4 regions of the Oerskovia gallyi genome follow, and region 2 is predicted to be linked to each of the others. Evidence: riboswitches for the same ligand, from Rfam matches in the RefSeq annotation. Region 2 holds a riboswitch; each other region holds the start of a gene.

Region 1 (7,375 bases), on a different contig from region 2:
AGCGCGAGCCAGGCCGTGGCTGCGGGGACGAACGGTAGAGCCAGGTCCTCGGCGACATCCCCCGTGCCCCGTGGAAGATCCAGGGGGTCGAACGGGAACACCGGGTCTCCCGCGGTGAGCTCGGGGTCCCAGCGCAACCAGCGGCCGTCCGCCCAGTGCTCGACGACGACGTGATCGTGGTGGAAGCCGGGCGTGAAGTACGAGACGAACCCCACGCGGGTCCTGGCGGGGATGCCGTGCTCGCGCAGCACCCCGACGGTCAGCAGCGCGTGGTCCCGGCAGCAGCCTCCCACCCGGTCGCAGACCGCCCGAGGCTCGGTGAGCGCGGTCCCGTGCCGGGAGTGGTCGAGGTCGAGGATCGTCGCGAGCCACCGGCTGTCGACGTCCGTGGCACGCTCGGCCGGCATGAACTCGGCCTCGGCGCGATAGTGCGCGATCACGTTGCGTGCCACCTGCCCCAGCGCGTCCGGGTCGGTGGGTACGCCCCGCAGGAGCTGGGCGTGCTCCCCGGGCGAGGAGTACGGCGAGTGGGCCACCCAGCGGGCGACCGCGGGATGGACGGCGGTCGTGCCGACCGGCTCGAGGCGGCTGGACGGGTCGTTCATCGGATCCTCCGAGGTCGCGGGTCACGAGCGGCGTGATGCCGGGCACCAGTGTCGACCGCGTCGCGCGCCAGGGCAATGCCTCGGCCCGGCGGACCGTCGGCTCCGTCCGAGCGAGGGCCGGGCGGACGAGGTCCTCAGAAGTCTCCGAACCCGCCGAAGTCCCCACCGCCGAAGTCCCCACCGCCGAAGTCGCCGAAGCCCCCGCCTCCGGCCTCGGTGAAGTCGCCGCCGCCCGCGTCGCCGCCGCCCGCGTCGTCGCCGCCCGTGTCGCCGGCTCCGGGGTCGCCCTCGGTCGCGCCCGGGTCGCCTGCGCCCGAGGTGCCGCCGTCGCCCGCGAAGTCGGCCGTGGGGTCGCCGAACATCGGGCCGAACATCATGTTGGCGACCGCGGAGCCGATCACGACGCCCGCGATGGTGCCGAGCATGCTCGAGCCGATCATCGAGCCCATGCCCGGCCCGCCCGGCCCGCCCGGCCCGCCCGGCCCGCCCGGCCCGCCCGGCCCGCCCTGCCTGCCGCCGAACGACCGTTCGAGCGTGCCGGGGTTGCGCATCTCGGCGCGGGTCGCCATGCGGGCGAGCGACTGCGGGTCGTCGGAGGTAGCGCGCTCGGCGGGCGGCACGTTCTCACCCAGCTCGGTCAGCACGCGTCGACGCTGCTCGGGCGTCAGCCGCTCGAACGCCTCGGCGTGCGCCTGCTCGACGGCCTCCGGGGGAGCCGTGCGCAGCAGGTAGCGGTAGCGGTCGATCGCGACGTCGTCCTCGCTGCGCGCGGGGCCGGTCGGGGCCGGGGGCGCAGTGCCGTAGGCGGGCGCACCGGGACGGTCTGCCGAACCGTGAAGCCTGTCGTCCTGCGGGGTGCGGCCGAGGAGGCGGTCGAGGAATCCCATGAGCGTGTCCTTCTGGTCGAACCGTCGAGGGCGGGTGCCCTCACCGGTTCAACGCGGCGCCCGGCCCGCCCGTTCCGTCGAGTGCATGGTCCGGCTGCGAGACGCCCGGCGAGTCGCAGCCGGATCACGCACTCAGCGGCGAGCGTGGGGCGGCTCCGGCGCCGGACCCACCCCGCCGACCAGCCGGACGTTGAGCGCCCGTCCCGCGAGCTCGAGCGCGTGGTACTGCTCGTGCACCCGCACGGTGACCCCGGGGTCGAGGGCGAGGCTCGTGTGGTGCCACACCCGGCACGCTCCCTCGCCCGTCGCGTACTCGACGACGACCTCGGTGCCGCCGCTGGTCGTCCGCACCGCGAGCACGACGCCCTCGCGCCACCCCCAGGGCCGGTTGCGGAGCATGCGCTCGTGGACGGGGTGCAGCAGGTGCCCCGTGTCGAACCGGTCGCACACGGTGGGCGGGGGACAGGCGACGACCGTCGCCCGGCGTTCCATGACGCGCTCGGCCATGGTGCTCCTTCTCTCCGTGCCCGACGACGGGGCTCACCCGCGTGCGCACGCCCACCCGGGAGGCTCCCCGGGTGAGGGGCACGAGGAGGCGCCCTACGACGTCGGGCCTCGCTCTTCCCCCACGGTCGTGGGGGCGGGTCTTCCTCCGGGAGCACCGTGCGCGTCGCGCGGTTGCCGGACCAGCACGCCGGAGGGCGGTTCGCTGGTCCTCTGGACCGTTCTCAGTTCTACCACGGCGTCACCGACCGAGCACAGGGAGCACCTGGTCCTGGACGCACGAGTGCCCCCGACCGAGACGGTCGGGGGCACTCGTTCAATGATCAGCTACGCCCGGAGGCGAGTGAGATCAGAGCGGGCGGATGTTCTCCGCCTGCGGGCCCTTGGGGCCCTGCGTCACGTCGAACTCGACGCGCTGGTTCTCCTCGAGCGAGCGGAAGCCCTGCGTCTGGATGGCGGAGTAGTGCGCGAACACGTCGGCGCTGCCGTCCTCAGGTGCGATGAAGCCGTAGCCCTTTTCGCCGTTGAACCACTTCACGGTTCCCAATGCCATGGGGATCTCCTTCTAGAGTTTCAAACAGCTCCATGATCTGGAGCCGAACATCACGGTGTTCGTCGTCAACTCTTGGGTAACAAGGTTCGCGGTGGCATGGGGCCGTTGCGCAAGGACAAGCGAGGCACTGCAATCTCACCGGCTACGGTACAGGGGTTACTCCGACTGTGCTAGCCCTGATGCTAACGATTGAAGTACGCCTGTCCGCCAACCAGGTCAGGGTCGAGCAAATCGGGCACCGTCACGAGCGTGTAGCCGGCAGCCCGCAGACCGTCCACGATGCCCGGGACGGCGTCGACGGTCGAGGCGTGGATGTCGTGCATCAGGAGGATCGCCCCAGGTCGGACGCCTGCGAGCGCCCGTTCGGTCGTCATGGCCGCGTCCTTGTTCTTCCAGTCCTCGGTGTCGACGTCCCACAGGATCGCCGGCTCGTTCCGCTGGGAGAGGACGCTCGTCACAGTGTCGCTCGTCGCGCCGTACGGAGGGCGCACGAGGGTCGGTCGGACGCCTGACGCGGCCTCGACCGCGTCCGCCGTCGACGTCAGCTCGTCCGTGATCTGGTCCGTGCCGAGCTTGGACAGGTCCGGGTGGGACCAGGTGTGGTTCCCGATGGCGTGCCCTTCGGCGACCTCGCGGCGGACCAGGTCGGGGTGCGACGTGACGGACCGGCCGACGAGGAAGAACGTCGCCTTGGCCTGCTTCTCGGCGAGGGTGTCGAGCAGGCGCGACGTGTGCTTGCCGGGTCCGTCGTCGAACGTCAGGGCCACGCACCTGAGCACCGAGCAGTCCGGGGCTCCCGGGGACGCGGGCGGCACGGGCGGGGTCGTCACGGGGGGCTCGACGGGCGGCGGCGTGATCCCCATGAACGGGGTGCCGCTCGACGCGGTGTCCGCGAGCTGCTTCCCGACCGCGGACAGGACCGTCCGCGTCGCGTCGGGCTCGATGCGCACGGCCAGCTCTCCGTCCGAGCGGGCAGAGACCAGGCCGGGGGAGAAGACCAGGGTCGCGGCGCCGTCGGGCCCCAGGCGAACGTCCCGGAAGGTGTCCTCCGACGCGGGCACCGGCTCCTCGAACCCGAGCCCGGCCTGGTCGAGCGCCGCGTCGACCCACTGCGCGGCCTGCTTGCGGCCGTCGGCCGTGAAGAGGTCCGAGGACCACGTCGTGGTCGCGCGCGGGAGGTCGGTGTAGAACGTCTGGGCGCCGGTCGTGCCGTTCGCCCCGCCCGTGAAGGAGTACGTCGTGGCACGCACGCCCAGCACGTCTCCCTGCGCGAGCACCAGGTCCCATCCGACGTTGAGCTCGTTGCCCACCCCGGCCGGGTCGACCGCGGCGTCGTACGCCTTCTCGGTCTCGTCGACGAACGTGCCGAAGGCGTGCGAGAGGGAGCGCTCGCCCGGGACGGAGACCGTCGAGATCGAGCGGGCGTCGCCCGTGCTCGCGGTCGACTCCTGGTGGATCTCGAGGTTCTCGACCGACGCCGGGTCCAGGACCGGCGGCGGGTCGACCCGTTCGGCGGGGGCCGGAGGGGCCGTGGGCGACGGGGTACCCGTGGGAGACGCCTCTCCGGAGGGGTCGGCCGCGGCACGCGTCAGGTAGAACGTGACGCCCGCGGCGACGACCAGGAGTGGTACGAGCACGGCGAGGACCCAGAGGGCTCGGTTCCGCGGGCGCGCGGGAGCGGAGCCGCCCGGCGTCTGGCCGCGGGACGGAGGCAGGGACTGGGACATCAGTCCACCGTGCCACCCGCGCAGGGTGCGCGTCGCGACCGGCACGGCCGATGAGAGCAGCGCCACAGTCGTCTGCGACACCCTCTCGCACGGTCCTCGCAACGGCTCCACGGCCTTCACCGACCGGTCACCTGCCGGCTCTCCGCCTGCGGTCCGCCTGCGCCCCGGCCGCGACGCACTCGCGACCCGTCCGCCGCCGCCGGGACGGGTGGTGCGGGCCACGGGCGTCGGGGTAGAAAGGGGTGATGGTCTCCCCCACGCAGGTCCCCGACGTCGTCCTCAACAACGGTGTCGCCGTCCCGCAGGTCGGGCTCGGCGTCTTCAAGGTGCCCGACGACGCGACGCAGAAGAACGTCGAGCAGGCGCTCGAGGCCGGGTACCGGCACATCGACACCGCGGCCGGCTACTACAACGAGGCCGGTGTCGGTGCGGCGCTGCGGGCAAGCGGCCTGCGACGTGACGAGATCTTCGTGACGACCAAGCTCCGCAACGGCGACCAGGGGTACGAGTCGGCGCTCCAGGCGTTCGAGGACTCGCGCGAGGAGCTCGACGTCGAGGTCGTCGACCTCTACCTCGTCCACTGGCCCGTCCCCAGCAAGGACCTCTACGTCGAGACCTGGCGAGCCTTCGAGAAGCTCTACGCCGACGGCGCGGCCCGCGCGATCGGCGTCTCGAACTTCCTGCCCGAGCACCTCGCGCGCCTGCTCGCCGAGACCGACGTGGTCCCGGCCGTCAACCAGATCGAGGTCCACCCGACCTACCAGCAGCGCGCGACCCAGGAGGCCACCCGGGCGGCGGGCATCGCCGTGGAGGCGTACTCGCCGCTCGGACGCGGCGCCGACCTCGACCACCCCGCGGTCGCCGCGGTCGCCGACGCCCACGGCGTCACGCCCGCCCAGGCGATCCTGCGCTGGCACGTCCAGAGCGACCGGATCGTCATCCCCAAGTCCGTGAACCCCGAGCGCCTCGCGTCCAACATCGACCTGTTCGGCTTCGAGCTCTCGCCCGACGAGATCGCGGCGATCGACGCGCTCGACTCGGACGCCCGGCTCGGCTCCGACCCCGCGACCGCCGCGTTCTCGCAGTACCCGTCCTGATCCCCGGACCGGATCGAGACGTTCCTGTGACGGCCCCGTAACGCGGGACGGAGTCTCGCGTAACCGCGCCCACGTACGTTCCAGGCACTCAGGTCGCCGGACCCGGGGCCCGGGACCTCGGGCGCCTTGTCCGGTTCGCCGCGTGTGAGTCCCTGGTTGCAATTGTGCATCTGGGGTTTCGCGCTGGTCCGACCTGTGCCATCGTCAGCACGTTATTCAGTGCTGAATATCAGGTGATCCACCGCGGGTGCGAGGTCTCCGAGCACCCGGGTGCGATCTGGCGCACGGAGGTTCGGAATGCAACGCACAGCACGTCGAACGACGGGTGGGCTGGCTCTCGTGCTGGCAGCCGCCCTCGCCATCACCGCTTGCGGTACCCAGTCTCAGGGGGACGACGGAGGTTCGACGGAGTCGTCGAGCGCGTCAGGGTCGGCCGATCTCAAGATCGTGCCGTCCGTCCAGATCGACATCGACGGGGCCGAGGTCCCGGTCGAGACCTCGGGCGACCCCGTCGACCCGGCCGGAGACGGCACGGCCGAGTGTGCCGAGGGCACCTCGATCGCCATGGCCGGTGCTCTGACCGGCCCCAACGCCGCACTCGGGCAGAACATCCTCTACGGCGCCAAGGTCGCGGTGGACGCGTTCAACGCAGCGAACGCGGGCTGCCAGGTCACGATCAAGGAGTTCGACACCGAGGGCGACCCGCAGAAGGCGACCCAGGTCGCCCCGCAGATCGTCGGCGACGCGAGCATCATCGCGCTCCTCGGCCCGGCGTTCTCCGGGGAGACCTCCGCGACCGGCGACGTCTTCAGCCAGGCGGGCCTCCCGTCGCTGTCGGCGTCGGCCACCAACCCCGACATCACGAAGAACGGCTGGAAGACGTTCTTCCGCGGTCTCGCGAACGACGCGGTCCAGGGTCCGGCGGTCGCCAAGTACATGGTGGACACGCTCGGGTACGAGAAGGTCTGCGTGGTCCAGGACAACTCGGACTACGGCGTGGGGCTCGCCAAGGAGATCACCGCGGGCCTCGGCGACGCGGCCGACGACTCGTGCTCTGCCGAGGTCAAGGTCGGCGACAAGGACTTCGCTGCCGCGACGCAGCTCATCTCGAGCTCCGACGCGGACGCCGTCTTCTACGCCGGCTACTACGCGGAGGCCGCGCCGTTCGCGCAGCAGCTGCGTGACGCGGGCGTCGACATCCCGTTCGTGTCCGCGGACGGCACCAACGACCCGCAGTTCGTCACCCAGGCGGGCGCGGCGTCCAAGGGCGCGATCCTGTCCTGCCCCTGCGGCCCGGCTCCCGACGACTTCGCGGCCGCGTACGAGGCGCTCAACGGTCAGGCCCCGGGCGTCTACTCGGTCGAGGGCTACGACCTCGCGACGATCATGCTCACGGGCATCGCGTCGGGCGTCACGGACCGGGCCGGGATGCTCGACTTCGTGACGAGCTACGACGGTGAGGGCCTGGCCCGCACCTACAAGTGGGACGACACGGGCGAGCTCTCGTCCGCGCTGATCTGGATCTACGAGGTCCAGTAGCCGGTCGGCGCCTGCCGGTCCGGAGCGCCGCCCCTTCCCGGCCAAGCACGGCCGGGCCGGGGCGGTGCGCCTGACGGCAGCCGCCGAGCGGACCACGGTGCGCCCGCCTCCTCGCGGGGTGGGCGCACGGTGGTCGGCCGACCGCCCTCCCACCGGCTTCAAGGAGCAGCATGTCGATGCTCGTCCACGGCGTCCTCGCCGCCGACCCACTCATCGGATTCGACCTCGCGGCCCTCGGCCGCAACTTCTGGGCCCTCACCGTCGACGGCCTGACCTACGGCGCGGTCTACGCGCTCGTCGCGGTGGGCTACACGCTCGTCTACGGCGTGCTGCGCCTCATCAACTTCGCCCACTCCGAGATCTTCATGCTCGGCATGTTCGGGCAGTACGCCACGCTCCTCGCCCTGGGCTTCTACCCGAGCGGCGACGCGTTCGACAAGGGCATCCTGCTCACGGTCCTCTA
Region 2 (7,375 bases):
TCGCCGAACTCCGAGTAGCACAGGTGCGTGTGGATCTGCGTCTCGGCCTCGACGCCCGCGGTCGCGAGGCGGAACGAGCTCACCGACCAGTCGAGGTACGCGGCCTGGTCGGCCTTGCGCAGCGGCAGGAGCTCGCGCAGCGCGGGCTCGTCGACCTGGATGATCCCGATCCCGGCCGCCTCGAGGTCCGCGATCTCGTCGCGCAGGGCCAGGCCCACCTGGTTCGCGGTGTCGCCGAGCGGCTGGTCGTCGCGCACGAACGACCACGCGAGGATCGTGACCGGACCGGTCAGCATGCCCTTGACCGGCTTCTCGGTGAGCGAGGCCGTGAACGTCGACCAGTCGACCGTGATCGGCGCCGGACGCGTGACGTCGCCCCACAGGACCGGCGGGCGCACGCAGCGCGACCCGTAGGACTGGACCCAGCCGTTCGCCGTGACCGCGAACCCGTCGAGGTTCTCGGCGAAGTACTGGACCATGTCGTTGCGCTCGGGCTCGCCGTGCACCAGGACGTCCAGGCCGATCTGCTCCTGGAGCTCGACGACGCGGCGGATCTCGTCCTGCATCGCGGTCGTGTAGTCCGCGTCGGACAGCTCGCCCTTGACGTTGAGCGCGCGCGCCCGGCGGATCTCCGGGGTCTGCGGGAACGACCCGATGGTCGTCGTCGGTAGCAGGGGGAGGTTCAGCTTGGCCTGCTGGGCGGCCGCGCGCTCGGCGTAGTCGCCGCGCGAGAAGTCGCCCTCGGTCAGGGCTGCGGCGCGCTCGCGCACCGCAGGCACGACGACGCCGCTCGCCACCGCGCGCGAGGCCACCGCGGCGCGGGCCGTCTCGATCTGCTCGGCGACCGCGTCACGACCCTCGGTCAGCGCCCGGGCGAGGATCGCGACCTCGCCGACCTTCTGGTCCGCGAACGCGAGCCAGTCACGCAGGCGGGCGTCGATCGAGCCGTTCGTCCAGTTCTCGTCCTCGACGTCGTGCGGGACGTGCAGGAGCGAGGTCGACGTGCCGACCGTGACGGCGCCGGCGCCCAGGCCGGACAGGTCGTCGACGAGCGCGAGCTTCGCCGCGAGGTCGGCGCGCCAGATGTTGTGGCCGTCGATCACGCCCGCGACGACGGTCTTGTCCGCGAGGCCCGCGACGGGGCCCGCCGGGACCGCTCCCTTGACGAGGTCGAGCGAGATCGCCTCGACGTCGGTCGCGGCCAGGAGCGCGAGGCCGTCGTGCTCACCCTGGAGCCCGCCGAACGGCGCGCCCACGAGGATCGCGGGGCGCTCGGTGCCCACCGCGAGCTCGGTCGCGAGCACGCGGTACGCCTCGGTGACCGCGGCGTGGACCTCGGCGGCCGGCACGTCGATCGAGTCGGACACGAGCGCCGGCTCGTCGAGCTGCACCCACGGTGCACCGGCCGCGGCCAGGGCGCGCAGCAGCTCGACGTACACGGGCAGGACGTCCGCGAGGCGCGAGAGCGGGCTGAAGCCGGGCGCGCTGCCGTCGGCGGCCTTGGACAGCGCGAGGAACGTCACGGGCCCGACGACGACGGGCCGGGTCACGACGCCCGCGTCCTTGGCCTCGACGAACTGGCGCACGACGCGGTCGTCCGCGAAGCGGAACGGCGTGGACTCGCTGACCTCGGGGACCAGGTAGTGGTAGTTCGTGTCGAACCACTTGGTCATCTCGAGCGGGGCGTCCTCGCCGGCGCCGCGCGCGACCGTGAAGTAGCCCGCGAGGTCCAGCGCGCCCTTCTCGTCGGTGAGCGACGCGAAGCGCGACGGGACCGCCCCGAGGAGAGCGACGACGTCGAGCACCTGGTCGTAGTAGGAGAACGAGCCGGGCACGGCGCCCGACGAGGCGTCGAGGCCCAGGTCGACGAGACGCTGGGCGGCCGCGACGCGCAGCGCCGAGGCCGTGGCCTCGAGCTCGTCGGCCGTGGTCCTGCCGGCCCAGAAGGACTCGACGGCCTTCTTGAGCTCGCGGCGCGGGCCGATGCGGGGGTAGCCGAGGACGGAACCGGAGGGGAACGTGGGTGCACTCATGGTGAATACCTCTGAACTGGTCAGACCGAGGAGCTGCCCAGGGCAGGCTCGGCGGAGGGAAGGGGAGTGCCGGAGACCCACGGCCCGCTGGCCAGGTCGGGGGTGCGGGACGAGACGCCGCTGGCGTCCCCCGCTGCCCCACCGCCGAGGTCGACTCCCTCGAGCAGGTCTAGAGCGGCTTGGTGCTTGTTGAAGGTGTAGATGTGGAGGCCGGGCGCGCCGGCCGCGAGGACCTGGCGCGCGAGCTCGACCGAGTGCCGGATGCCCAGCGCGTGGCGCGCGTCCGGGTCCGGCTCCGCCTCGAGGGCCTCGACGACGCGGCGCGGCGCGGGGACGCCCGTGAGCTCCTCGACACGCGCGAGGCGGGCCGGGTCCGTCATGGGCAGGAGGCCCGCGAGGATCGGGATGGTCACGCCCGCGGCGCGCGCCTCGGCCACGAAGTCGATGTAGGAGGACGCCTCGTAGAAGAGCTGCGTGATCGCGAAGTCCGCTCCGGCCTGCTGCTTCTGCCAGAGGCGGCGCACCTCCTGGGTGCGGCTCGTGCCCGCGGCGAGGTTGCCGTCGGGGAACGTCGCGACCGCGATGGTCAGGGGGCGGGCCGCGCCGCGCAGCGCGACGCTCGGGCTCGCGGCGCAGCGTGCGGCCTCGACCTCGCGCAGCAGGGCCACGAGCTCGGTGCTCGACCGCACGCCGTCCTCGGCGGGGCGCCAGTCGGGCTGGTCGCGCGGAGGGTCCCCGCGCAGGGCGAGGAAGCTGCGCACGCCCGCGTCGAGGAAGTCCGTGATGACGTCCTCGACGTCCTCGCGCGAAGCGCCCACGCAGGTCAGGTGCGCGATGGGCAGCACGGGCGTGCCGTGCAGGAGCTGGCTGATGACGCGGCGCGAGGTCTCGCGGTCCGTGCCGGCCGCGCCGTAGGTGACCGACACGAAGTCGGGCGAGGTCGCGACGAGGCGGCGGGCCGTCTCCCAGAACTTGGGCGCGGCGTCGGGGCGGCGCGGGGGCATGAGCTCGAACGACACCGTGGGCCGCGGTGCCTCGTGCCCGAAGTGCCCCAGGTCGACGATGCTCATCGGGCGGCCGTCAGGAGGGTCGTGCTGGTGGTGGCCAGGGCGGCCGGACGGCTGGCGCGGGGGACCCCGGTGCGGTGCAGGGGTGCGCGGAAAGATGCCTCGGTCATGAATCGCTCCATCGAACCTGGCTGTAGCACCCGTACCCGCGAGAGGCTTCCGTTGGGGGGTTGCTGCGGTGTCAACGAGCCAGGACTCTCGACCGCTCTGGATGGTGTTGACGATCGTAGGGGGAATCCATGATCTGAGCCAATATCTGCTCGAAGCGTGAGACGGAGGGGTCCGGAGTGGTTCCTCGGCCCCGGTCCGGCGTCCGTCCACGCGGTCGCAGATCCCTTCGTCGGTCCCTGCGGTCGCCCTTCCAACGTACGCCTGTCGGCGCCCTCCCGGACCGCCGGGCGATCCTCCCCGACGTCGCCGCTATGCTCCGGGCGTGCCTCGCCGACGCAGCCAGCAGCAGGTCTCGTTCGTGCTCGACGACTCGTCCGAGGGTGTCGACCCGGGCTCGGGCGTCCCGGAGCCGGCTCGTCGGGAGCGGACGCGACGCCCCCTCACCCGTACGGCACGACGGCGTCGCGCCGCCCGTCTGGTCGGCCTCGCCGTCGGTCTCGGAACGCTCGGGGTGGCGGCCGCGGTCGTCGTGACGCGCGACGGGGCGGCCCAGGACGACGCGCTCCAGACGCTCCGCTCGTCCGAGGACAGGATCTTCGACCTCACCTACGCGCCGCGTGCCGAGTGGAGCGTCGACCGCGACGAGGGCGAGCCGTTCACCGTGGGGGACCTGCTGGTGATCCCGGGGCGCTCCGGGACCGTCGGGTACGACCTCGGGTCGGGCGACGAGCGCTGGCGGCTGGACGACCTGACACGGCAGGTCTGCGCCGCCGACCAGGTGCGCGTCGAGGGAACGGCGGAGGTGTCGGCCTTCGTGTGCCTGGGCCAGGGGGAGGAGGCCACCGCGGCCCGACTCGTGAGCGTCGACGGTGCGGTGGTGGCCGAGGTAGAGATGGACCCACGCCGGGGCGAGGCGGTCGCCGGTCCCGGCGGGACGGTGCTCCAGGCCGCCAGAGACGAGACGGGGGTCGTGGTCCGGTCCGTCGACGTCCGGACGGGCACGGCGGCGTGGGAGCGACGGCTGACCGTGAGGGAGGACGCGCAGGACCCCCTGTGCGCGACGGAAGGTGATGCCGTCCGTGCGGTCTACCGGTCGGGGACGGTGGCGGTCCACGGATGTGGCGTCCTGTCCTACCTGACGCCTGGGGGGCAGGTCGTCGACGAACCACCGGGGATGGTGCAGGTCATCGCCCTGGGCAACGGGTCCTACCTCCGCTCGTCGGGGACGGCCGTCGCGGGACCTGTCGAAGCCGTCTCGGCCGACGGCACGGTGCTCTGGACGAACGAGGGGCTCGTGCTCGGGGAAGGTGCCCGCGACCTCCTGGTGCCTCACCTCGTCCTGCTCGACCAGGGGGAGGCGCTCCTCGCCGTCCACAGGGACGGCACGACCGCCTGGACCGCACCGGTCGCCGCGCGTCAGGTGCTCGTCCGCGGCGCGGACGTCGTGATGGTGCAGACGGTCGACCGGGAGACGGTCGCCCTGGACGCCACGACGGGTGAGGAACGGTGGCGGCGGGCGGCCGACCCCGCGTCCGGTGCGGTGTCGTACCGCGTGACCGGCACGTTCACCGACGGTTTCTCCGCGCTCCTCGTCGTCCCCACCGCGCCCGGCACGAGCTCGGTCACCGCACTCGACCTGGCGACGGGCGACGTGCGATGGACCCAGGAGCACACCGGGGACCCGTACGAGCTGGCCGCTGGGGGAGGTCGGCTGCTGAGGATCGACGAAGCCCAGGTCACGGCGTTCGGCTGACGGCGTGGGGGAGGGCGACATGGCCACGCCGTACCCGACCCGCGCGCGGCGGCGTCCTTCGCTCCCGTGGTGTCGGCGTTGCCGGGGGCATCACGACCGGTCCGGATCGTAGTCGTCGGCGACCTCTCGGACGGAGGGATCGTCGCTCTGTCGCGCTCGCGCGACGAGCAGCCGGAGGCCTTCCACGTCTCGGAGGTGGAGGAGCAGCTCGGCGAGCCGCTGGACGTCGAGCGAACCTGCCGCTTCGAGGCGGCTCAGGACCTTCTCGCGCACCTGTCGACCGACCGTGTAGCTCCATTCGTCGATGACGCATCGAGCCTTGAGCCCGAAGCCGTCGTCCAAGGTCACCTCGATGAGGTCGTCGAGCAGTCGAGGCACGTCGTCCCCCAGGTTGTCGAGGAAGCCGAGGGCCGCGACCGTGTCCCAGCTGCGCGCGCGCAGTGCTCGGGAGAGCACGCCCGGGCGATCCTGCGCGTGCTGTCTGAACTCGTGGCCCACCCGCGCCAGCTCTCGCGTCGCCGCCACGACGTCCGCCCAGAGCGCGTCGTCGTCCGTGGCTCCCGAGGCGTCGGCGTTCTGCGCTCCCTGCGCCGGGGCGTCGCTGGACGTCGAGGGGGAGGCGGTGCCTTCGGTACTCGTCATGTCGTCTCCGTCCAAGGGGTGCGACGCCGTCGAGATCGTCGTCACGACCGGTCCGGGTCGTAGTCGTCCACGGCCTCCAGGATGTCGGGATCGTCGCTCTGTCGCGCGATCGCGACGAGCGCGCGGAGCCCTTCCTCGTCGGCGAGGTGGTCGAGCAGCTCGGCGAGCCGCCGGACGTCGAAGTCGTCGGCCCCGTCGAGACGGCGCAGGACGCTCTCGCGGACCGCCGGGACGATGACGTCCCGGCGGCGGGCCAGCACGCGCCGGGCGTGGAGCGCCTCGGTGATGATCAACGCCCGGCCGACGACCTCGTCGACCAGGTCCGGTACGTCGTCGGGCCAGGTCTCGAGGAACCCGAGAGTGGTGATGCCGCCCCCTTTCGTCGAGGTCCGCAGCACCTCCCGGGCCCGCTCGACGCGTGAGGCCGCCCGGTGGAAGTACGTCGCCCGAGCGCGGTCCAGGCCGGTGTGGGCAGTGACGACCGCAGCCCAGCGGTCCTCGTCCTCAGGGGTCCACCCGGACCCGCGGTCGGCCTCCGATCGGTCGGCATCGCCCCGGGTCGCTCCCATGGTGAAGGAGAACAGGGTGGTGATGGTCCGCGCCACGGGGGCGTCCGCCGTCTCGAGCCGCTCGAGGGCGACCTCTCGCATCGCCGCAGGGTAGAAGATCGCACCGAGGCTGATCACGCGTCGTGCCTCGACAGTCCGGGCGCCGTGTGTCGCCAGGTCGACCAGCTCGTCGAACAGGTCGGGCGCGTCGTCGGGGCGTTCGAGGAGGAACCCCAGCGCGGCGGCCGCCTCGTCCGTCGCGTCTCCGGCGCGCAGCGCGCGCGAGAGCAGCCCGACCCGTGCCCGAGACTGCTCCGCAAAAGCCCTCCGCGCGTCCCACAGCGCCCGGTGCGCGGCGTCGACCTCCGCCCACAGCTCCGCGTCGTCCGGGCCGCTGGGCATGGCGGACGCGGCAGGGCGATCCGGCGCCGGTGACTCCTCGCGGCGAGTCATGTGACCATCGCCTCGGTCAGGGTCTCGTCGGTCTCGGGTGCGGAAGTCACCATGGCGGAAGAGTAGCGCCCGTGCTGGGCGAGGCGGACGATCGGGCGCGCCACCGGCGCCGCGGGGCCGAGCCGATCCAGGGGCGCCGGTCACCGTGGAACGCCGCAGGGCCCCACCCGTCGTCGTGACGAGTGGGGCCCTGATCGCCGCCTCGGCGGCGCTGTCGGTCCGGCGTCCTCAGTCGTCGGACCGGGACGCCGCTACCGCGCGAAGACCGCCGCCAGCCCCTCCCACGCGGAGGCGCGCACGTACACCGGGATGACGTCGCGCGGGACGTCCCGCGTCACGAGGACCCCGGAACCGTGGGCCTCGCCGGTGGCGGGCCGCCCCGTCCAGGCGTCGACCCACTTGCCCGCCGGGAGGTACGTGGTCCACGTCGTGGCGCCCTCCTCGGTCACGGGGTGGACCAGCAGGTCGTCGCCGAGCTGGTACTCGTCGGCGTGCTCCCAGACCTTCTCGTCGTGCGCGTGGTCGACGAACAGCCCGCGCATGAGCGGGGCACCTGTCTCGATCGAGTGCCGCGCCTGCTCTGCGAGGTAGGGCACGAGGCGCTCGCGGAGCTGGGCGTAGGCGCGGAACACGTCGACGACCTCGGGGTCGTCGTTGGTCTCGGCCACGTACCAGGGGGTGCGGTCCCGCAGGGGGCGCTGGTGGTGGTTGAACTCCGAGTGGTACTGCATGACCGGGCTGAACGTCGCGGCCGCGACCCCGCGCAGG
Region 3 (7,375 bases), on a different contig from region 2:
CTGCGTGCGCGACTCCGCGACGAACCTGCGCCGCATGCTGCTCGCGCACCGCGACGGTGCGCGCGTCTTCAGCGGCACCCTCGTCACGGACGAGGCGCTGCGCGACGCGGTCGAGGTCCCGCTGGGCGTCCTCACGTCCGCAGGCTTCACGCCCGACGACGCCGCGCGCGCCTGGGGGACCGTGCTCAGCTTCGTCCTGGGTTTCGTCGTCGAGGAGCAGGCGGGCGGTGGTGCCGGAGGTGCTGGCGGCACCGAAGGGGCGGGCGGTTTCGACGAGCGCTTCGGCTTCGGTGCCGACGTGATCGTCGCGGGGCTGGGGGAACGGCTCCGCTGACACCCGGCTCCGCAGCCGCCAGCGCTGGCGGGCCGACGCCCTGCGGAGGATCGTGGAGGGGGAGCGCGGACGCGACGAGGCGTCCGCCCCGGACGGCGGAGGACGTCATGAGCGGCTCGGTAGCGCGCATCACCCAGATCAGTGCACGGTCCGACGTGAGCTTCGACGACGCGGTGAAGACCGGGATCGAGAGGGCGAGCGAGACGCTGCGCAACCTCACGGGGGCGTGGGTCAAGGAGCAGAAGGTCGAGGTCAGGGACGGGAAGATCGTCGCCTGGCAGGTGGCGCTCGAGGTCACGTTCGTCCTCGACTGACGGTGGGCTGGGCGGGCGCGCCGGCTTGACCCGTGCCAGCACGGGCGGCTATTTGACCCTGCCTCCGGGATTCCCGTACCCTTGAACGTCGGTGCGCTCGGTGCGCACTGGTCCCGTGTGCCCATGGTCCGGTCGCACTCGCACGCCACGGTGTGTTGAGTCCTGCCAAGACGACCAGACATGGCGAGCACGCCAAGACTAGAAGAGATGAGCAACAACGTGGTGTACGCGATCGTCAAGGCCGGTGGCCGCCAGGAGAAGGTGTCCGTCGGCGATATCGTCGTCGTCGACCGTCTGTCGGCTGGTGCCGGACAGTCCGTCGAGCTTCCTGCGATCCTGCTGGTGGACGGGGAGAAGGTGACCCACGACGCTGCGGCGCTCGCGAAGGTCAAGGTCACTGCTGAGGTCGTCCGGGACGAAAAGGGCCCGAAGATCACGATCCTCAAGTACAAGAACAAGACCGGCTACCGCAAGCGCCAGGGTCACCGTCAGCAGCTGACCCGCCTCAAGGTCACCGGCATCAAGTGACTTCCCTCGGCGGCTCGTGACGGCCGCCACAGGTGATCCCACCCCCTCTTCTTCCAGCACGAAAGCAGGTTCGACATGGCACACAAGAAGGGCGCGAGCTCCTCGCGCAACGGTCGTGACTCCAACGCCCAGCGCCTCGGCGTGAAGCGCTTCGGTGGCCAGGTCGTCAGCGCCGGCGAGATCATCGTCCGCCAGCGCGGCACCCACTTCCACCCGGGCAACAACGTCGGTCGCGGTGGCGACGACACGCTGTTCGCCCTGACCGCCGGTGCGGTCCAGTTCGGTACGCGCCGCGGGCGCAAGGTCGTCGACATCGTCTCTGCCGAGGCCTGATCCACGACGCAGCACGCTTGACAGGAGGGGCGCACAGACGCGGTGCGCCCCTCCTGGTGTTCTTCCCCCCTGCTTGAGAGGACCATTTCCATGGCCACGTTCGTCGACCGCGTCGTCCTGCACGCCTCCGGCGGTGACGGCGGCAACGGTTGCGCCTCCATCCGCCGGGAGAAGTTCAAGCCGCTCGCCGGCCCTGACGGTGGCAACGGGGGTGACGGTGGGACCGTGCGGATCGTCGTCGACTCCCAGACCACGACGCTCCTCGAGTTCCACCACTCGCCGCACCGCCACGCGACCTCCGGTACCCAGGGCATGGGTGACCACCGCGCCGGCGCCAACGGCGGGGACCTGATCCTGCGCGTGCCCGACGGCACCGTGATCAAGGACACCGACGGCAACGTCCTGGCCGACCTCGTCGGCGAGGGCGCCGAGTACGTCGCCGCCGCAGGTGGCCGGGGCGGCCTCGGCAACGCCGCGCTCGCCTCCCAGCGCCGCAAGGCCCCGGGCTTCGCGCTGCTCGGCGAGCCCGGTGAGGAGGCCGACTTCGTCCTCGAGGTCAAGTCGATCGCCGACGTCGCGCTCGTCGGGTTCCCGAGCGCGGGCAAGTCCTCGCTCGTCGCCGCGATCTCCGCAGCCCGGCCCAAGATCGCCGACTACCCGTTCACGACCCTCGTCCCCAACCTGGGCGTGGTCCAGGCGGGCGACTCGCGCTACACCGTCGCCGACGTCCCCGGCCTCATCCCCGGCGCGAGCCAGGGCAAGGGACTCGGCCTCGAGTTCCTGCGCCACATCGAGCGCACCGCCGTGATCGTGCACGTGCTCGACTGCGCGACCCTCGAGCCCGATCGTGACCCGATCTCCGACCTCGAGGCCCTCGAGGCCGAGCTCGACGCCTACGCGGGCGACCTCGACATCGAGGGGGCCCGGCTCCCGCTCAACGAGCGCCCGCGCCTCGTGGTGCTCAACAAGATCGACGTCCCCGAGGCCCGCGAGCTCGCCGAGCTCGTGCGCCCCGACCTCGAGGCCCGCGGCCTGCGCGTCTTCGAGATCTCGACCGCGAGCCACGAGGGCCTGCGCCCCCTGACGTTCGCGCTCGCCGAGCTCGTCGACCAGGCCCGCCGCGAGGCCCCGGCCCCCGCCCCGGCGCGCACGATCCTGCGCCCCAAGGCCGTCGACGACGCGGGCTTCACCGTGACCCGCAAGGGTGGTGCCGAGACCGGCTTCTACTACGAGGTCCGTGGCTCCAAGCCCGAGCGCTGGGTCCGCCAGACCGACTTCTCGAACGACGAGGCCGTGGGCTACCTCGCGGACCGCCTCGCACGCCTGGGGGTCGAGGAGAAGCTCTTCAAGGCCGGCGCCGTCGCGGGCGACGAGGTGCGCATCGGCTCCGACAAGAACGCGGTCGTGTTCGACTGGGAGCCCACGCTCATCACGGGCGCCGAGCACCTCGGCGGCCCCCGCGGCTCCGACCTCCGCCTCGAGGACACCTCGCGCCCCACGCGTACCGACAAGCGCCGCGAGTACACCGAGCGCATGGACGCCAAGGCCGAGGCCCGCGCCGAGCTCTGGACCGAGCGCGAGTCCGGCCACTGGACGGACCCCGACCAGGACTGACCTCCCGCGCGGGTCGACGAGCGTCGTCGACCGTGCACGTCCGCCCGCAGGGCGGGTACGGCCCCTCGGGTCGTGCCCGCCCTGCGGCGTCCCCGGGGGTCTCGACCCCGCGCCCGGGCGGCACGGGCGCCCAGGGGGAGCGTCGTCGTCGTGCCCGGGCCGGCGGCATGCCGCCCACGCCGTCCCACCGTGAGGTGTCACACGGTGAAACGGCGCCCCGTCCGAGCGCCCGGCGCGGGATGATGAGCCCGTGAATGCGCTCTCCGCACGCTCCCAGGTCGCCACGGCCCACCGGGTCGTCGTCAAGATCGGCTCCTCGTCCCTCACCGGACCGGACGGGCACCTCAGCGTCCCGGCCCTGCACGCGCTCGTCGACGTGATCGCGGCCCGCCACGCGGCGGGCGGGCAGGTCGTGCTCGTGACGTCGGGGGCGATCGCCGCGGGGATCGGTCCGCTGGGCCTGAGCGCGCGACCGCGCGACCTCGCGACGGCCCAGGCCGCGGCCTCGGTGGGGCAGGGGCTCCTGGTCGCCCGCTACGCCCAGGCGTTCGCCGAGTACGGCATCCGCGTGGGCCAGGTGCTCCTCACGGCCGAGGACACCATCCGCCGCGGGCACTACCGCAACGCGCAGCGCTCGCTCGAGCGGCTCCTGGACCTGGGCATCGTGCCGGTCGTCAACGAGAACGACGCGGTCGCGACCGACGAGATCCGCTTCGGGGACAACGACCGTCTCGCGGCCCTGGTCTCGCACCTGGTGCGCGCCGACGCGATGGTCCTGCTGACCGACGTCGACGGCCTGTACGACGGCCCGCCCTCGCGCCCGGGCACGCAGCGCATCCGCGAGGTCCGGTCCGCGCTCGACCTCGAAGGCATCGAGGTCACGGGCCGGGGCAGCTCGATCGGGACCGGCGGCATGCTCACCAAGCTCGAGTCGGTGCGCATCGCGACGGGCTCGGGCATCCCGGTCGTCCTGACCAAGGCCGCGCACGCCGAGGGCGCGCTCGCGGGGCACGAGGTGGGGACCTGGTTCGCCGTGACGGGCAAGCGCACCACGCGCCGGCGCCTGTGGCTCGCGCACGCGGCCCGCACGCGCGGACGACTCGAGCTCGACGAGGGAGCGGTCGCCGCGGTGCTGGGCGGACGCGCGTCGCTGCTGCCCGCAGGCGTGGTCGGCGTCACGGGAGACTTCGACGCGGGCGACCCCGTCGAGCTCGTCGCCCCCGACGGGCGCGTGATCGCGCGCGGCCTCGTCGCGTTCGACTCGAGCGACATCCCGGACCTGCTCGGCCGTTCGACGCACGAGCTGCGCGACAAGCTCGGCGAGGGGTACGACCGCGAGATCGTGCACCGCGACGACCTCGTGCTCGTGGGGCGCAAGCGCAAGGCGTCCTGAGTCGTCTCACGGTGTGGGACGGTCTGCTCACCCCTTGACTCGGTGGCCTCGGGCGGCTTTCCTGTGCGCCAGGTGAAGAGCGCCAGCGCCAAGACCCGGCTCGCTGGCCAGCAACCCTTCGACGTGACGGGGTGCTCCGGGTGGTACCTGACCGCGACCCGTCGGGCGCGGTAAGCACACGGAGGAACGGGCGATGCGCGCACTCGGAACGCAACAGGGGCTCGACGGCAGGGGTGTCCGCTGCCTCGACGCGGGGACCCTCGTGCTCTGTTGTCGCTGACACGCGGCTGACCCCTCGCCGCTCCTGACGTGCGGCCGACATCCCGTCCCACCCTCGCCGTCCCCTGACGGCCCCCACCGCCGCTCACCGTGAGCCCGGCGTCGATCCGACGCACCCACGGTCCGTCGGCGACCCCTCAGCGCCCCGGCCGTGCCGGACCGACGGCGCGCACGACCGAAGGAGCACTGCTCGCATGTCCCTCTCGACCTGGCCCTCGGGCCCCGGCGGCCGCACGGCCCCGTCTCGCCGCGCGCTCGTCGCGGCCTCCCTCGCCGCGACGGCGCTCCTGCTCGGGGCGTGCGGCTCCGGTGGCGGCAGCACCGCGGACGGCGCGTCCCCCGGCCCGACGGCGGAGCCCGTCCCGGGCGGCAACCTCACCTTCGCGGTCACGGTCGACTCGCACTGCATCGACCCCCAGCAGGTCGGGAACAACGACGCGATCGCCTCGGCCCGCCAGACCGTGGCCTCGCTCACCGCGCAGGACCCGGACACGGGAGAGATCCTGCCGTGGCTCGCGGAGAGCTGGGAGGTCGACGCGGACGCCACGAGCTTCACGTTCACGCTCCGGGAGGGGCCGACGTTCGCCGACGGCACGCCGATCGACGCGGCCGCCGTCAAGACGAACTTCGACAAGATCGTCGAGCTCGGCGCGGCGGCCTCGCTCGGCTCTGCCTACCTCGTCGGGTACGAGGGAACCACGGTCGTGGACCCCCGCACCGTGCGGGTCGACTTCTCGGCACCCAGCGCGCAGTTCCTCCAGGCGTCCTCGACGTTCTCGCTCGGACTGCTCTCGCCCGCTTCCGCCGCGCTCAGCGTCGAGGACCGGTGCGCCGGGAAGTTCGTGGGCTCCGGGCCGTTCGCGGTGAGGTCCTACACGTTCGACCAGGAGGTCGTGCTCGAGAAGGTCGCCGGCTACGACTGGGCCTCCGGGGCCGACGACCACACCGGGGAGGCGTACCTCGACACCGTGACCGTGAAGTTCGTGCCCGAGGCCAGCGTGCGTACCGGCAGCCTGCTCTCGGGCCAGATCGACGCGACCGCGGCCATCAGCACGGTCGACCTGCCGCAGTTCGACGGCAACGGCTTCTGGCTCGCGTACCGGGCGAACCCGGGCGTCGTCTTCAACCTCTTCCCCAACGAGTCGCGACCGCTCGCCGCCGACCCGGCGGTGCGGCAGGCGATCAGCAAGGGCATCGACCGCGAGGAGATCGCCGCGACCCTGCTGACCCCGCAGGACGAGCCTGCGACGAGCGTGCTGTCGCACTCGACCCCGCTGTGGGCCGATGTCTCGGACGACCTCGCGTACGACCCGGACGGTGCGGAGGCGCTCCTCGACGACGCCGGCTGGGTCGAGGGCGCCGACGGTGTGCGGGTCAAGGACGGTCAGCGGCTGTCCACCACGGTCACGTTCTGGCAGGTGGCCGAGCCGCTCGAGCTCGTCCAGCAGCAGCTCGCGAAGATCGGCGTGGACCTCCAGCTCAAGCAGGTCACGGTCGCCGAGTCCACCGAGCTCAAGAAGTCCGGGGACTTCGACTTCGACTACTACAACCTGACGCGCTCGGACCCCGACGTGCTGCGCACGATCTTCTCGGCCAACGCGCGCAACATCAACAAGCGGGCACCCGAGGAGGTCGACGACCTGCTCGACCGCTCGGCCGCGTCGACGGACCCGGCCGAGCGGCAGGAGCTCGTGACCCAGGCTGCGCGTCTCCTGGTCCAGCAGGGGCATGCGATCCCGGTCTACGAGCTCTCGACGACGATCGCGGCGGCCGACACTGTCCACGGCCTGGGCTTCGAGGCGTCGACCCGCCTCGACTTCTACGGCGCCTGGGTCCAGCAGGACTGAGCAGCGGCTCGGCGGGACGCGTCGCGAGCGTCCCGCCGGGCCGGCGCTCCCGCCACCGATCCGACCACCTGCGCGTCACGACCCGCGTCACCATCCGCACGTCACCACCCGAGAGGAGCCGACCATGGGCCGGTACATCGCCCGCCGCCTGGGGCAGGGAGGCTTCGTCCTGTGGGCGGCCTTCACGATCTCCTTCTTCCTGCTCTACGTCCTGCCGAGCGACGCGGCCTCGATCAAGGCGGCCGGAGCCGACGGCGACCTCTCGGACCCCGAGCTCGTCGCGCGCCTGCGTGCCGAGCAAGGGCTCGACCGCCCCGTCCTGGTCCAGTACGCGCACGGCCTGTGGGGAGCGCTGCACCTGGACTTCGGGCGCTCGTTCTCCTCGGGGGCGCCCGCCACCAAGCTCCTGGCCGAGGCGCTGCCGCCCACGCTCCAGCTCACGGCCCTGGCCCTCGGGCTCGCGCTCGTCGGCGGAGCCGCGCTCGCGCTCGCGAGCACCTTCCCGCGCGCCCGCTGGCTCCGGCACGCGCTCGCGTCGCTGCCGGCCCTGGGCATCTCGTTGCCGACGTTCTGGGTGGGGCTGCTCCTGCTCCAGTGGTTCTCGTTCGAGCTGCGGCTGTTCCCCGCCATGGGCAACGAGGGGTTCGAGAGCCTCGTCCTGCCGGCGTGCACGCTCGCGATCCCCGCGAGCGCGGCGTTCGCGCAGGTCCTCTCGCGCAGCCTGCGCCAGACC
Region 4 (7,375 bases), on a different contig from region 2:
TGCCCGTGGCCAGGAGGTCCTGGGCGCTCTGGTTCTTGTCGAGGGCCAGGTAGCGGACCTTCTTGAGCTTGGGCGCCTCGCCCCAGTAGTCCTCGTTGGCCACGACGGTGTACGTCGCGTCCGAGATGGTGTCGAGGATGTAGGGGCCGGTGCCGACCGGCTTGTCGTTCGTGAACGTGATCTTGTCGGCGACGCCCTCGTAGATGTGCTCGGGCACCATGAGCGTCGTGCCGAGGATCTGGACGGCGGCCGTGAACTGTGCGCCGTTGAACGTCAGCTTGACCGTCGAGTCGTCGACCTTCTCGGCCGCGCTGAGGTAGTCACGCTTGGCGGTCTCGTTGGTGTACGAGAAGATGACGTCCTCGACCGTGAACGGCTCGCCGTCGGTCCACTTGACGCCCTCGCGGATCTTGATGGTGAGCTCGGTGCCGTCCTCGGACCACTCGTAGGACTCGCCGAGGCGCGGCGTCGGGTCGCCGGCCTCTGCCCGGTTGTAGAAGAAGAGCGGCTCGTAGATCCCGCCGTTGGTCACGTGCAGGGGGTTCGGGGCGTAGGGGTTGAAGTTCGCGACCATGGGGGTCTGCGTCCCGGCCCACACGTTCAGGACACGGCTGCTCTCGCCGCCGCCCCCCTCGTTCTTCTCGCCCCCGGAGCTGGAGCAACCGGCCGCGAACATCGTCACACCGGTCACCAGGGCAACCGCCGTGAGCAGGCGCTTGCGCGCCACGCTTCGAATCATCATTGGTCCTTTCGAGTCGTCAACGCGTCGTCACGCTGATCGGCCGCTCGCCACCGTGCGAGCTCGTGGCAGGAACACTAACGAATCCCGGACGGGGTTCCGACCAATACAACAGGAAAGTTACCTAAATGAAATCTCGCCGACTCCGGAGCACCCCGGAACCGCTAGATCCTGCGGATTCGAGCCGAGGCGCCCCACCGACGATCGGTGCGCAGTGCACAACGGAACCGTCCTGCGGGGACGCTCGTCGGTCGGGTGGCCGCCGTGGGAACGCTCCGACGACGACCTCTCCCAGCGCCCTCCTGAGTGGTGGCCCTAGAGGCGCGCGAGAGCCTCGTCGACCGCGTCCCGCGCCGCGCGGGCGACAGCCGGGTCGGTGACCTCGTAGCCGGCCCCGCCCCCGCCGCCGGGGCCGCCGTCGTCGGACAGCGTGCGCTTGGCCGAGAGGTGGACCGCGTCCACCCCCGCGTCGACGAGCGCGGCGACGTCCTGCGGGCGCACTCCACCGCCCGCCTGGACCTGCACGCGCCCCGCGGAGTGGCGCGCCATCTCCCGCAGCCGGTCGACCCCGTCGATGCTGCTCGGAGCGCCGCCCGAGGTCAGGACGCGGGAGACGCCCAGGCCCGCAAGGAGGTCGAGCGCCGCCGTCACGTCCTCGACGACGTCGATCGCCCGGTGGAACGTCACCTCGCGCCCGTCCGCCGCCTCGACGAGAGCGCGCACCGCGTCGGAGTCGACGAGCCCGTCGGCGGTGAGCGCACCGATCACGACCCCGGACGCCCCCGCGACCACCGCCGCGCGCACGTCGCGCACCTGCACGTCGACCTCTGCCGCAGTGAACACGAAGCCGCCCGGGCGCGGCCGGATCAGGGGGTGCACCTCGACGGGCGCGGCGTCCCCCGCCACCTCGAGGGCCGCAGCGACCGCCGCCTCGACGAGCCCGATGCTCGGCGTCAGCCCGCCCGTCGCCCCGAGCGCCGCGCACAGCTCGACGCGCTGGGCGCCGACCTCCGCCGCGACCCGCACGCCGTCGGTGTCCTGGACTGCGATCTCGAGGGCGACCTCGCGTGCCATGTGGGGATGCTCCTTGGGTCAGGGGTCGGCACGCCGCAGCGCACCCGGTGTCAGCGGTCAGCGTAGACCCGACGGGACCGCGCGCGCTCTGCCGTCAGGGGCCGCTCCCCTCGCCACGGCGTCGAGCCCCCGGAACGCCGACGGGAGCGGCGTCCTGCGCACGCCGTGAGGCGCACGGAGGACGACGCTCCCGTCGGTCGGTAGGGCCCCAAGGGCTCAGGTCGGTCAGATGACGCCCAGCGAGATCATCGCGTCGGCGACCTTGGTGAAGCCCGCGATGTTCGCACCCAGGACGTAGTTGCCCGGCGTCCCGTACTCGTCGGCGGTCTCCTCGCAGCGCGCGTGGATGCCCGCCATGATGTGCGCGAGGCGCTCCTCGGTGTACTCGAACGTCCACGCGTCGCGCGAGGCGTTCTGCTGCATCTCGAGGGCCGAGGTCGCGACGCCGCCGGCGTTCGCGGCCTTGCCGGGTGCGAACAGCACGCCGGCGTCCTGCAGGAGCGCGACGGCGCCCGGGGTCGTGGGCATGTTGGCGCCCTCCGCGACCGCGAGGACGCCGTTCGCGACGAGCTGCTTGGCGTCCTGCTCGGTCAGCTCGTTCTGGGTGGCGCACGGCAGCGCGACCGTCGCGGGGACGTCCCAGATGCTGCCGCCCGTCACGAGGCGCGCGCCGGGGCGGCGCTCGACGTAGTCGGCCACGCGCCCGCGCTCGACCTCCTTGATCTGGCGGAGCAGGTCGACGTCCACGCCTGCCTCGTCCACCACGTAGCCCGAGGAGTCGGAGAAGGACACGACGTTCGCACCGAGCTGCTGGGCCTTCTGGATCGCGTAGGTCGCGACGTTCCCCGATCCGGAGACGACGACGCGCTGGCCGTCGAAGCTCTGGCCCTTGGTACGCAGCATGTGGTCCGCGAAGAACACCGTGCCGTAGCCCGTGGCCTCGGTCCGCACGAGCGACCCGCCCCAGCTGATGCCCTTGCCCGTGAGGACGCCGGACTCGTAGCGGTTCGTGATGCGCTTGTACTGGCCGAACAGGTAGCCGATCTCGCGGCCTCCCACGCCGATGTCCCCCGCGGGGACGTCGGTGTACTCGCCGATGTGGCGGTAGAGCTCGGTCATGAAGGACTGGCAGAAGCGCATGACCTCGCCGTCGGACTTGCCGCGCGGGTCGAAGTCAGAGCCGCCCTTGCCGCCGCCGATGGGCATGCCCGTGAGGGAGTTCTTGAAGATCTGCTCGAACCCGAGGAACTTGACGATTCCCAGGTACACCGACGGGTGGAAGCGCAGACCGCCCTTGAACGGGCCGAGGGCCGAGTTGAACTCGACGCGGAAGCCGCGGTTGATCTGGACGTGGTTCTGGTCGTCGACCCACGGCACGCGGAAGATGATCTGGCGCTCGGGCTCGCAGATGCGCTCGAGCACGGCCGCGTCGACGTACTGGGGGTTCTTCTGGAGCACCGGCCCGAGCGAGTCGAAGACCTCGCGAACCGCCTGGTGGAACTCGACCTCACCAGGGTTGCGGGCGAGGACCTCGTCGAAGACGGACTGCAGACGACTATCCATGGAGTGCTCCTCGGCAGGGCGGGCTTTGAACCGCACCAGGTTACGTACTCGTAAACAGCGCCGTACTCCCGTCCCACTCTGGGAGACGCCGGGCTCACGACCTGGGACGTTGCTCGTGCCCGGGGCAACGGTCCGGTCTCCCTGCGTCGGTCGACACCGTGTGACGTGCCAGAGCACGCAGCACGAAACCTCCGTCCACCCCGTGAGAATTCTCGACCGGATCGGTGCAGAAAGCCCCCCACGGGTCTATACCCCTGTCCAGAGGTCACGAGCACCAGCGCGAAGCCCCGGCTCGCTGGTCAGCAACCCCTTCACGACGGGGTGCTCCGGGAGATGACCCGGCCGCGCCGGCACGACGCGGCAAGCGTGCAGCACGACGACAGTGAGGAAGCGATGACCCAGCACCCTGCAGCCCCCCGCCCCACGCAGACCGACCACCCGCGACCGGCCCTGGTCACCCTGGTCGGCAACCCCCGTCCCGGTTCGCGGACCCTGGCCGCCGCCCGGACGGTCGCGGCCCGGGTCGCCGACCACCTGGGCCTGGCCGCGGCCGACGTGAACGGGCCTGACGTGAACGGGCCCGACCAGGCCACGATCGACCTCGCCGAGATCGCGACCGAGATCCTCGCCCCCGAGCACCCGCGCGCCGACGCCGCGCGGGAGACCGCCGCGGGCGCCGCGGTCCTGGTCGTCGCGACGCCCGTCTACAAGGGCTCGTACACCGGCCTCCTCAAGGCGTTCCTCGACCTCTACGGCCCGGACGGGCTGGCCAGCGTCGTGGCCGTCCCGGTCGTGGTGTCGGGCAACCCCGCGCACGCTCTCGCGGGCGAGGTGCACCTGCGCCCGCTCCTCGTCGAGCTCGGCGCGACGGTCCCCGCACGCACGCTGACCCTCCTGGACTCCCGGCTGGGCGAGGCCGACCTCACGAGCGCCGTCGACGCCTGGCTCGGCCACGCGGGAGGTCCCCTGCTGCGGGCGGCGGGCGACGCCGTCGGGCAGGAGACCACCCACGCGACCGCCCCCGAGCTCGCCGAGGTGACCCGATGACCGCCGAACCCACGACCCGCTCCGACGTCGCGCGCCTCGCCGGGCTCGAGGCCCTGCTCCACGAGCAGGACGAGCCGCAGCTCAGCGCCGACGCCTACAAGGCGGTGTTCCGGCAGCACCCCGCGGGCGTCGCGGTGATCGCGCTCGAGCACGAGGGCCGGCCCGTGGGCTTCACGGCGACGTCGGTCATCTCGGTCTCGGCCGCGCCGCCGCTGCTCGCGTTCTCGCTCGCGTCGACGTCGTCGTCGTGGCCCGCGATCTCCGCGGCCCGCACGGTCACGGTCAACTTCCTCAGCGCCGACCAGGACGACGTGTCCGCGCGGTTCGCGACGAGCGGGATCGACCGCTTCGCAGCCGGCGGGTGGGCTCCTCTCGCGTCCGGGGAGCCCGTGATCGACGGCGCGCTGTCCTGGGTGCGCGGCCGCATCATCCAGCGCACGCCCGTGGGCGACAGCTACCTGGTCTCGCTGCGCGCGCTCGCGTCGGGGACCCGGGCGGACGCCACGCCGCTCGTCTACCACGACCGGTCCTACCACCGGATCGGGGACCACTCGGCCCTCTGAGGCCCACGATCTGGGTGAGGGGCCCGACGGCGGAGCGCGCCGCCGTCGGGCCCCTCACCCGTGCCGCCTGGCTACCAGGTCCACCCGCGCGCGCTGAGCTCGAGCTCCTCGCGCAGCCGCTCGTCCTCGTCGCTGCGCAGGCCCGCGCGCAGCGGGTCGGCCACGACGTCGAGGCCGCTGAGCCGGCACGCCTCGCGCAGCAGCGCGTCGTACGCGCCCTGCGCGGCGAGGTAGTGGTGGGCGCGGGCGTAGACGTCCGGGTCGGCCTCGACCGCGCGCAGCTCGTCGGCGAGCCGCCCGAGGCGGATCTGGAGAGCGAGCGCGACGAGAGGATCGGGAGCCCGACGGCGCCGCTCGCGCAGGGTGGTCCGGTGCGGTCCGGGTGGCGGGAGGGCATCGGTGGAAGACCGGCCGACGCGCATCGTGGACCAGGCGATGGCGGCGACCAGGGCCGCGCCCACCGCTCCGGAGACCACGAGGAGCCACATCGTCGGAGCCTTCTTCCGTGCCCGTGCCCGGCGCACGCGAGGGCCTGCCGGACACTTCCAGCCTAGGCCGAGCGGGAACGCTCCGCCAGGGTGCCGGTCGTGCCCGGCCGGCCCGCGGTCGGCCTCTGCCGGGCGTCCCTCGCCCGCTCCCCAGCCAGGCCTACCGTGCCGTGAACCCCTTGGCCCGGCGGGCGTCGGCGGGCCCCCAGAGGTCGGTCTTGACCTCGGCCCTGACCAGCGGCACGACCTCCTCCGCGAACCGGCGCAGCACGTCGTCCTGCCGGGCGGGCTCCAGGAGGTGGTTGATCGAGACCGACTGGAGGTCGTGCCCGTAGCTCTGGTGGTAGTCGAGGATCTTCTCGGCCACGCGCTCGGGAGAGCCGACGAGGGCGGGGCCGCGCTCGACGGCCTCCTCGATGGTCCGGAAGCTCGTGACCTTGCCGACCGCGGACGGGTCGTGCTTGCGCAGGTCTGCGCGCGCGACGGCGCCCTCGTAGATGGGGCGGAACTCCTCGATCGCCTGCTCGGTCGTGTCCGCGAGGAACAGCCCGCCGGACCCCGACCCGACGAACCCGTACGCCGGGTCGTGCCCTGCGGCCGCGTACTGCTCGCGGTAGTGGTCGATCAGTACCTGGTAGCTCTCGCGGGGCTGGAGCGCGTTGGCGCTCACGATCGGGTCGCCCCACCTCGCGGCGAGCTCGACAGCGAACCGCGAGGTCGCGGACCCGTGCCAGATCCGGAACGCACCGTCGTACGGGCGCGGCAGGGTCGTGGCGCCTTGCAGGTCGGGGCGGTGACGTCCCTCCCAGTCGACCTCCTCGCCGCTCAGGAGCAGCCGGAGCAGCTCGTAGTTCTCCTCGAGGTACTCGTACTGCTTGGCGAGGTCGAGACCCAGCAGCGGGTACTGGAGGGCCTCGTTGCCCTTGCCGATGACCATCTCGAACCGGCCCCGGCTGAGCTGGTCGATCGTCGCGTAGTCCTCGGCGACCCGGATCGGGTCGAGCAGGGACAGCACCGTCACGCCCGTGCTCAGCAGGATGCGCGACGTCCGGGCGGCGATCGCCCCGAGGATCACCGTCGGCGACGAGGACAGCACGTCCCCAGCGTGCCGCTCGCCGACCGCGAACGCGTCGAGGCCGAGCTCCTCCGCCAGGACCGCGGTCTCGACGACGCGTTCGAGCCGGTCGGCCGCGGGCACGGCCTCGCCCGTGACGGGGTGGGGCGGGTTGAAGACGATGTCGAGGACCTGGAAACGCACGGAAGCTCCTTGGTGGGGGTGGGTGGTGGTGCCGAGGGAGTGCTCAGGCCGCCTGGGTCGACGCCGCCTCGGCGTCGCGCTTGGCGACCTCCTCGCGCACGATCGGGATGACGTAGCGACCGAAGTCGGTCGCGTCGTCGAGCAGGTCGTAGCCACGAGCCGAGATGATGCGGACTCCCAGGTCGTAGTACGCGAGCAGCGCCTGCGCGACGGTCTCGGGCGTCCCGACGAGCGCGTTCGAGTTGCCCGCTCCCCCCGTGGCCCTGGCCGTCGCGGTCCACAGGGCCGTGTCGAACCGGTCGCCCTGGGCCGCGATCTCCAGGAGGCGCTGCGAGCCCGCGTTCTCCGGCTTGTCGATCGGGTGGCGACGGCTCGGCACGCCCCCGGCCGCGGCCTTGCGCTCCTCGATCCGGTCGAGCACGCGGTGGGCCTTCTCCCAGGCCAGCTCCTCGGTCGCGCCGAGGATCGGGCGGAACGCGGCGTGGATCCGCGGGGGCGTGGAGCGCCCGGCGGCAGCGGCCTCCGCGTGGACCCGCTGGATCTGCTCGGCCGTGCGGTCGAGCGGCTCGCCCCACACCGCGTAGATGTCGGCCTCGGCCGCACCGACCTTGAACGCCGCGTCGGAGGACCCGCCGAACGAGAT

What was found. Region 2 has a riboswitch for S-adenosylmethionine ahead of H9640_RS18720 (methylenetetrahydrofolate reductase). Riboswitches for the same ligand answer to the same signal wherever they lie in the genome.
Region 1: linked by a shared signal. The riboswitch ahead of H9640_RS06955 (hypothetical protein) and the one ahead of H9640_RS18720 (methylenetetrahydrofolate reductase) in region 2 are both predicted to bind S-adenosylmethionine.
Region 3: linked by a shared signal. The riboswitch ahead of H9640_RS01175 (ABC transporter substrate-binding protein) and the one ahead of H9640_RS18720 (methylenetetrahydrofolate reductase) in region 2 are both predicted to bind S-adenosylmethionine.
Region 4: linked by a shared signal. The riboswitch ahead of H9640_RS16840 (NADPH-dependent FMN reductase) and the one ahead of H9640_RS18720 (methylenetetrahydrofolate reductase) in region 2 are both predicted to bind S-adenosylmethionine.

The regions. Positions count from the first base shown of each region.
Region 1 covers NZ_JACSQE010000004.1:262,974-270,348, reverse strand. The annotation lists gene H9640_RS06965 (transglutaminase-like domain-containing protein) at 1-605, opposite strand, end outside; gene H9640_RS06960 (hypothetical protein) at 740-1,492, opposite strand; gene H9640_RS06955 (hypothetical protein) at 1,625-1,999, opposite strand; SAM riboswitch class IV at 2,105-2,216, opposite strand; gene H9640_RS06950 (cold-shock protein) at 2,346-2,549, opposite strand; gene H9640_RS06945 (polysaccharide deacetylase family protein) at 2,732-4,276, opposite strand; gene H9640_RS06940 (aldo/keto reductase) at 4,522-5,373, shown strand; gene H9640_RS06935 (branched-chain amino acid ABC transporter substrate-binding protein) at 5,821-6,912, shown strand; gene H9640_RS06930 (branched-chain amino acid ABC transporter permease) at 7,083-7,375, shown strand, end outside.
Region 2 covers NZ_JACSQE010000021.1:5,326-12,700, forward strand. The annotation lists gene metE (5-methyltetrahydropteroyltriglutamate--homocysteine S-methyltransferase) at 1-2,033, opposite strand, end outside; gene H9640_RS18720 (methylenetetrahydrofolate reductase) at 2,054-3,103, opposite strand; SAM riboswitch class I at 3,216-3,318, opposite strand; gene H9640_RS19810 (outer membrane protein assembly factor BamB family protein) at 3,534-4,964, shown strand; gene H9640_RS18730 (hypothetical protein) at 5,055-5,606, opposite strand; gene H9640_RS18735 (hypothetical protein) at 5,648-6,607, opposite strand; gene H9640_RS18740 (glycoside hydrolase family 31 protein) at 6,859-7,375, opposite strand, start outside.
Region 3 covers NZ_JACSQE010000001.1:257,767-265,141, forward strand. The annotation lists gene H9640_RS01145 (TetR/AcrR family transcriptional regulator C-terminal domain-containing protein) at 1-334, shown strand, start outside; gene H9640_RS01150 (dodecin family protein) at 442-648, shown strand; gene rplU (50S ribosomal protein L21) at 868-1,176, shown strand; gene rpmA (50S ribosomal protein L27) at 1,252-1,509, shown strand; gene obgE (GTPase ObgE) at 1,600-3,123, shown strand; gene proB (glutamate 5-kinase) at 3,374-4,516, shown strand; SAM riboswitch class IV at 4,588-4,699, shown strand; gene H9640_RS01175 (ABC transporter substrate-binding protein) at 4,990-6,642, shown strand; gene H9640_RS01180 (ABC transporter permease) at 6,767-7,375, shown strand, end outside.
Region 4 covers NZ_JACSQE010000015.1:40,239-47,613, forward strand. The annotation lists gene H9640_RS16825 (ABC transporter substrate-binding protein) at 1-739, opposite strand, end outside; gene H9640_RS16830 (copper homeostasis protein CutC) at 1,055-1,813, opposite strand; gene gdhA (NADP-specific glutamate dehydrogenase) at 2,039-3,376, opposite strand; SAM riboswitch class IV at 3,640-3,749, shown strand; gene H9640_RS16840 (NADPH-dependent FMN reductase) at 3,770-4,423, shown strand; gene H9640_RS16845 (flavin reductase family protein) at 4,420-4,986, shown strand; gene H9640_RS16850 (hypothetical protein) at 5,058-5,474, opposite strand; gene H9640_RS16855 (LLM class flavin-dependent oxidoreductase) at 5,635-6,732, opposite strand; gene H9640_RS16860 (LLM class flavin-dependent oxidoreductase) at 6,776-7,375, opposite strand, start outside.